2 regions of the Dialister sp. genome follow, and region 1 is predicted to be linked to the other one. Evidence: riboswitches for the same ligand, from Rfam matches in the RefSeq annotation. Region 1 holds a riboswitch; the other holds the start of a gene.
The links. Region 1 has a riboswitch for cobalamin ahead of ACFWUL_RS11195 (TonB-dependent receptor plug domain-containing protein). Riboswitches for the same ligand answer to the same signal wherever they lie in the genome.
Positions count from the first base shown of each region.

Region 2: another riboswitch for cobalamin. It lies ahead of ACFWUL_RS01490 (methylmalonyl-CoA mutase family protein); the one in region 1 lies ahead of ACFWUL_RS11195 (TonB-dependent receptor plug domain-containing protein).

Region 1 covers NZ_CP181256.1:2,839,515-2,843,251, reverse strand. Annotated here, with positions in the region: gene ACFWUL_RS11195 (TonB-dependent receptor plug domain-containing protein) at 65-1,996, opposite strand; cobalamin riboswitch at 2,088-2,276, opposite strand; gene ACFWUL_RS11190 (ABC transporter substrate-binding protein) at 2,395-3,372, shown strand; gene deoC (deoxyribose-phosphate aldolase) at 3,529-3,737, opposite strand, start outside.
Region 2 covers NZ_CP181256.1:364,144-367,880, reverse strand. Annotated here, with positions in the region: gene ACFWUL_RS01490 (methylmalonyl-CoA mutase family protein) at 1-1,619, opposite strand, end outside; cobalamin riboswitch at 1,911-2,084, opposite strand; gene ACFWUL_RS01485 (hypothetical protein) at 2,284-2,766, shown strand; gene ACFWUL_RS01480 (biotin/lipoyl-containing protein) at 2,890-3,300, opposite strand; gene ACFWUL_RS01475 (hypothetical protein) at 3,339-3,653, opposite strand; gene mmdA (methylmalonyl-CoA decarboxylase subunit alpha) at 3,695-3,737, opposite strand, start outside.

The DNA of each region.
Region 1 (3,737 bases):
GTGCTTCGGCGGCTTTGCTGCTGGACCTCAATTCTCTTCACTCAATTCTCAATTCTGCCTTTTCTCAGAACTGATACTGCAGGCCCACTTCGAAGTTCCGGCCTGGAGCAGAGTACCAATTGCTTCCATAGGGATCATAGGAGCTTCCTACGTCGGTATAGAACTGGTCGAAGATGTTATTGAGCCGTGCAAAGAGGGTAGCCCCTTTGGTGAAGTGGTAGTTGGCCGCCAGGTCCCATACCCAGTAGTTGCCGTAATCTCTCATTTCGGGATGGGCTTTCATACCATACCGGTTCATGACACCCCGGCCATCCAGGGAAGCATCGAAGCGGTCTGCCCTGTAATGGACGCCCACATTGAGCACACTTTCCGGAAGACGTCCATTGTTGTTGATGTTCTCTCCTTTGGCTGCATTAATATGGAGGTAAGAATATCCGATATCGGCACTCCAGTGCTTACTGAAATCTTTATTCAAACTCAAATTAAAGCCATTGACAGATGCTTTATCCATATTATTCCATGTATATATACTCGTATTTGTCGATTCATCCCATAAAGAAGAATTTGTAATCATATTTTTAGCATGGGTATGGAAGAAGTTGACAGTTCCTGCCATGGTGTCATCAAATTTGTGACTGGCGCCAATTTCAACAGTATAACCGGTTTCCGGTTTAAGGTCCTTATTTCCTTTCGTCAAATATTTAGTGTTGCCATAATCCATCTCGCTGTATACATCCTGCTGATACAGGTTCGGCGCCACGAAGAATGTCTTGTAGTTGATGTAGTAATTGGTATTTTCACTCTGCTTATAGCCGATGGAAAGGCTGGGAGAGGTACGGCTTCCAAACTGCGAATTATGATCGTAGCGGACGCCAGGAGTAATATTCCATTTATCCGTAATATCGATTTTATCCTGCAGGTAGAAGGCCAGGTTATGGACCTTGGCGCCGGTCAGTTCCGGTTCCGACGGATAGTCACGGATTTCATCCTCGTACCAATCCATGCCGCCGGTCAGTGTCTGCCGGTCCATGCGATAGGTTAGCTGGTCGGAAATACCGCTGGTCCTCATTTTCATATTGAACCACTGCATTGGTACATCAAAGGTGGTGTTATTCCGGTATACAGAGAAGAGGTTGTCCAGACGGTCATTGATTTTCGCCTTATACTGGAAGCTAGTGGAATCATTGTCTTTCTTACCATGGGATTCTGTGGAATCATTCGTGCCGGTGTTGGGCATAATGTAATTGGACTTATACTTTTCATACCGGAAGACCAGATTCGAATCGTTCCCCAGGTCATAGCCCAGTTTTACATTGTAATGATCCGCATTCAGATGGTTAACGACACGACGGCCCCAGCCATCTTTATATTTTCCCATGAGCTCCTTGCCTGCTTCCAGGGTCCAAAAGAAGTTATCCTGTCGGCCCTCGTTATAAAAGGTATAGTTTTCCCTGCCGAAGTTGCCCACAGAAGCCCGGAGGGTGGTGCTGACTTTATTTTCCTTTGGCGTTTTGGTGATGATATTGATGACGCCGCCCTGGGCATCGGATCCGTAAAGAGTAGAGGCTGAACCCTTCAGCACTTCAATATGGTCAATGGCATCCATGTTTGTAAGGCTGGACAGGTCCACATTCTGCAGGGTATTGCCATTTGAATTCTGCCGCATGCCATCTACAAGAACTACCACGTTCTTCGAACCGTTAATATAAATTTGGTCACTATTGCTGGTCTGTCCGCTCATACCATAGGATGCGATATTTACCCCCGGTACATGGCGGATGGCTTCGCTTACATCGTCATAGTGCTTTTCGGCGATTTCTTTTGACGTCACCACGGACACGTCGGCGTTGGAGTCCATCTTCTTTTCCGGCACCCGGCTGGCGGTGACTACGATGCCCTCCAGAGAGTATACCGGCGCCTCGGCCGCTTCCACTGAAAAAGCGCTGCCGGAAAGTGAAAGCACTGCCAGTGACGCTGCTAATAATTTCTTCTTCATTTGAATTCCTCCCTCATTTCCCTCACTTGGGGTGTAAGAAACAAGACCGTCTGCAAAGGGCAGATATACATCGTATCGTTCCTTTCCATCCGGACATTGTTATTCATAAGGCAGTTCTTCTGACTCAGCTTCCTCAAGGGTGCCGTCTTCCCGGTTTCCCAGTGACATCATGACATCCTCTCTGCTTCACAGCGGCGGGACCGTGGCGGACTTGGGAGATTCCCTCACCGCGCTTCTCTTTTCATCGGGTCTTCCCCGAACCATTATGAATTCATAATGAGCTTACTCTTCTATTATACATGAATGATAAAATTTGTAAATATAAAGCTAATAATTTTATCATTTACAATTTGCATGTTATAATTTAAAGGAAATAATTAACAACAGGAGGTCTTTCCATGAAATACAGGGCAGCCCTGGTTCCTCTTTTCTGTCTCCTCCTCTCCCTTGGGGGATGCGGATTTAAGCAGATGGGACCAGTAGGAGAGGGAAAAAGTTACACCGTCACAGACGCCACAGGCGCATCGGTCACCATTCCTGCCAAGCCGAAGCGGATCCTGGGGAATTCCGCTTCCATCGATACCATGCTCCTTTCCGTGGTGACGCCGGATAAGCTGGTAGCCGCCACGGAGGCGGATCGGGACCCGGTGATATCCTACATTGCCGACGATACGAAGGATATCCCCCTCACCATTCCCCTCACAGGCCTTTCCATGGAAATCATCACGGAAGCAAAGCCGGACCTCATCATCGCCTCCACCTACACCAGTGGCAATGACCTCAATATGTACCGGAACCTGGGCATTCCGGTGGTGGTCATTGACGGTCCGAAGTCCATAAAGCAGGTAAAGGAAGACGTCCGCATCATTGCCTCCGCGGTGGACGAAAAGGAGCGGGGCGAAAATGTCATCAGAAAGATGGACAGTGAGCTCTCGGAAATCGACAGCCGACTGGGAGAGGAAACGGGAAAGAAACCGGTGGTGTACCTGGTGTCCCAGATGACCCGCTACGGCGGCCCGGGGTCCATGTTCGACGAGCTCCTCACCAGGGCCCGCATCGATAATGCCATCACCCTGGCCGGCGGCGTGAACGGCCAGGCCACATCGCCGGAACTCATCGTAAAGACGGACCCGGACATGCTTTTCGTCTCCACAGATCGGGATTCCGACACCACCGGCGCCGCAAAGTACCGGGACGATTTCCTCGCAAACCCCGCCATTGCCTCCATGCGGGCAGCAAAGCATATCGTGCCCCTGGAGGACCGCTACATTTATTCCGCCTCCCAGAACTGCGTATGGGCCATCAAAGCCATGGCCAACGCCGCCTACGGTCCCATATTTGACATGAGCGATGAAAAACAGATCCGGGGATATTAAAAGCAGAATTGAGATTTGAGTGAAGAGGATTGAGGTCCAGCGGCGAAGCCACAAAAGGTCCAGACCTTCCGGGCCCACGCCCTATCTCCCCCGGCTTCCATCAAGAAAAGCCCTTCCGGTTATCCGCCGGAAGGGCTTTTCTTATCACTTCATCACTTATCCAAGGAGTGCCTTTATGGCGCCGCTGGCACCGATGCGGGAAGCGCCGGCTTCGAGGTACGCTTCCATTTCTTCCTTTGTATGGATACCGCCGGCCGCTTTGATTTTGACATCCTTTCCCACGTACTTCCGAAAAAGCTTCACATCTTCCAATGTAGCCCCTTTCCCGCCGAAACCGGTGGAAGTCTTGATGTAGTCCGCGCCCC
Region 2 (3,737 bases), 470 kb from region 1:
AGCTTCTTGCCCAGATATTCTTTATCAATATCCTTGCGGTAAGTTTCTACGCCGTCAGACAGCATCTTTTTCAGGGTCTTCGTATCTTCCGGCCTCGGTTCGATCAGTTCTTCCGCCATGTTCGGGTACATGTTATTGCCTACAGCACGGTCTTTACGGAAGTCCAGAGCCTTGAAACGCTGTTTGAGGATATCCAGGATCTGTTCCTGCGGATACTCTGCCTTAAGAGCTGCCGTAAAGCCTCCCATGGATTCAATCTTCTGGAATTCCGCCCAGATCTTCTGGGCCATTTCAATGGTCAGGTGTTCCAGTGCCCAGGAGCCGCCGGACGGGTCGATTGGACGAAGCATACCGAATTCTTCCTGGAGAATAATGTGCGCATTTCTGGCAATACGACGGGAGAATTCATCGCCCTTTCTTACTGTCTCATCGTACGGTTCATTTTCGTAGGTATCTACACCGCCTACTACAGCGGAGAACATGGCCGTAGTATTTCTAAGCATATTAACACCGGCATCGAAAATGGTGCGGTAGAAATAAGCGGGGCGGGAATGGATCTTGCAGCTTCTATCTGCTTCTTCCGCACCGAAGGCTTTCATGATATTCGCCCACACTTCACGGGCAGCCCGAAGTTTCGCAATTTCAATGAAGAAAATAGTTCCCACGTTGAAGCCGAAATTGATGGACTGGGCAATATCGTGAATAGAAATTCCTCTTTTTTCCATTTCCCGAATATATTCCACAGCCATGGCAAAAGTATATGCTACTTCCTGTACCGCATTGGCACCGCCACGGGAGAAGACTTCACTTCTTGGCATAATGGTACGAAGACCCGGTGCGTTTTTCCTTGCCCAACGGATAGAATCAGCCATGTCATCGTAGCAGGCAGAAAGAGGTTTTGGCAGGGTGCCGTTCTTTGCCAGCTGGGACAGGGGGTTGGCACCAATCACGCCATGGAGTTTGCTGGTATCTTTTCCCTTAGCTTTTAACGCAGCAGCTACCAGCGCAATCATGCGGACCGATGTGGCACCGCAGTACATCATGAATGGATATTTATCCAGGTCAAGGCCATCAAGAAGCTGGGCCATATCTTCCAGTGTCGTAATGGATACACCGGTGTCCCCTGGTTTTTCTGCATCCTTTACATCAACGCCATCGGTGGAAGCACTGTCGAGACGGACGTTATATACAGTGGAACCTTTATCGATTTCATGTTTAAGAAGTTCGTTATTTTCTTTAGGAAGAGTTTCATCACAGGCCTGGGCAATTCCCCAAGGAGCTTCCTTATATCCATTCACCGTAGCGCCGCGGAGATAATCTCCCATGCCCGGATAATCATCGGTAGGCAGCTTGTCGTCCATAGCTACCGGACCGGTTCTCCATGTATAAATAGGATCGAAAGTGATACCTTCATAAGTCTTGGTATACATGAGTTTATCAAAAGGCTTGCCCTTCAGCAGGACATTGCAGGCCTCCACCCATTCATCCCATGTTGGTGGCGTAAATTCATCAAATTTAACAGCGGGAAAATCCGTATTCCCTTCTGATTTTTTAAGGATCTCCTCCAGCTCTTTATCAGTCAGCTGTTTTACCGGTTCCTGGGATTTCTGTTCATCCATGAATATATCCTCCTTTGAAATATTGACGGAGCAGCCAATTCAATGAAATCAAATCCTGCGCAGTCCTGTGTTCTAAAACTTCAAATTTGCACGGTATAAAATGATGAACACCGATAGCGCAAAAGAACATGATGGCAAAAATTGGTGCTTCCTTAGACAATTTCACAGCTTACAGGGATTCACCTCCTCCAGGATTTAAGATGATTGCAAGAAAAAAGCCGGCACCTGAAAATGGCAGCCGGTAATATGGGATCCTGCATCCCAAATCCCCTCCCCATCGCTCGCAGGTTTAACGGTGATTCATTGACAGATAGTTCTCCTGGCTCGGGATCACCATTCCTGCTCGCCTTCCCAGGTTTCCCCAGTGACATATATGAACAGAAACTCCCCCTTACAGTGGCGGGACCGCTCCGGCTTATACCGGATTCTCTTTTATGCTTACGCATCTGTCAGAAATATGAAATTGTCTAAGTGACTACAGTTACAGTATAATTCATTATTCTCTAACTGTCAATTATTTAATAATAATGTAGATGTTATCTTTCTATTACCATTTAATTGCTATTTCCAATTTCTAATGGACTCATCACATATTCGCTGGTATAATAAAGCTATAATTAATATCAGGCAAGGCTAGAGTTAATAAATATAAGAGGAGGAAAACATGGATAAATTGCAGGAAAAGGACAGAGAAGAATCTGTAACCTTAAGCCGCCAGTTTGCAGAAATAGAAGGACGACGTCCTCGCATTTACATACCGGAAATGGAAGACGATGGGGAACACGAAAAGCGAAAGGAAGCGGCAACCACCTTTGCCGATGCAGGATGGGATGTGGACGTAGGCTCTCCTGAACCACCGGAAGATGCGGCGCAGAATGCGGCAGACAACGACGTCCATTTTATCTACTACTATTCCACCGCCAAAAGCAGGACTAGCCTTCTGGTGAAACTCATCCAATATCTTACCATGCTGGGAAGAGATGATATCCTGGTAGCCGCTGCTCCGGTTACAGAGTCCGAGAGACCTGTACTTTTCCATTATGGAATTACCGCCGCCTTTGATAAAAACTACACGATCGATAAATCAAGCCTTACCATGCTGAGACTGCTCATTACAAGAAGCAGGGAAGAAGACTCAGACCTCTAAGTATAATAAAAAAAAGACCACCTTCCAGAACATGGAAAGTGGGCTTTTTTACTGGTAGGACAAGAAAAAGGAGTGATGCGCAGGCATCACTCCTTTTAGTGTCAAGCCGGAATCCTGTAAGGATTAGCCAACTGTGAACAGGGGATCGCCGCCCTGTACGCTCTGGCCTTCAGAAACCTGCATAGAGGTTACTTTGCCATCGCAAGGAGCCATGATCGGGTTGCCCATCTTCATAGCTTCGAGGACGAGGACTTCGTCGCCTGCTGCTACAGCGTCGCCAACATGTTTTTCAATGCGGATGACTTTACCAGGCATTGGAGCTTCAACAGATTCACCTGCGCCTGCAGGAGCTGCTGCCGGAGCCGGAGCCGGTGCGGGAGCCGGAGCCGGAGCTGCTGCCGGAGCCGGAGCTGCTGCCGGAGCCGGAGCTGCTTTCGGAGCTGCTGCCGGAGCCGGAGCTGCTGCTGCAGCGCCGCCGTCTTTAACTACAACATCGTAATCCTGGCCGTTAACTGTTACAGTAAATTTTCTCATTGTCTTTCCTCCTAAATGATGATAAGTTCAACTTTCAATTAGAACTGCTGGTTGGACTGAACGCCTGCAATGCGGGCTGCGGTTGTCCAGCCGGGTCTAGCTGCCGGGCGGATGGAGACGACTTCGCCGCCACCCATAGCAACGATAGCAGCAGCGATTGCTGCTACAACTGCACCATTGTCAGCGGCTTTAGGAGCTGCTGCTCTAGGAGCTGCAGCTTTCTTAGGAGCTGCAGCCGGTGCCGGTGCTGCGGACTGATTGAGAGATGAACGTACCTGCCAGATCATGATCAGGGCAATTACTGCAACAACAGCAGCAAATACCGCGATATACATAACTGTACTGTTATCCATCTGTACCCATCCTTTCAATTAAAGTATTTAAGCGGCAAATATTAGAGCGGAATGTTTCCGTGTTTCTTTGCCGGATGTACTTCG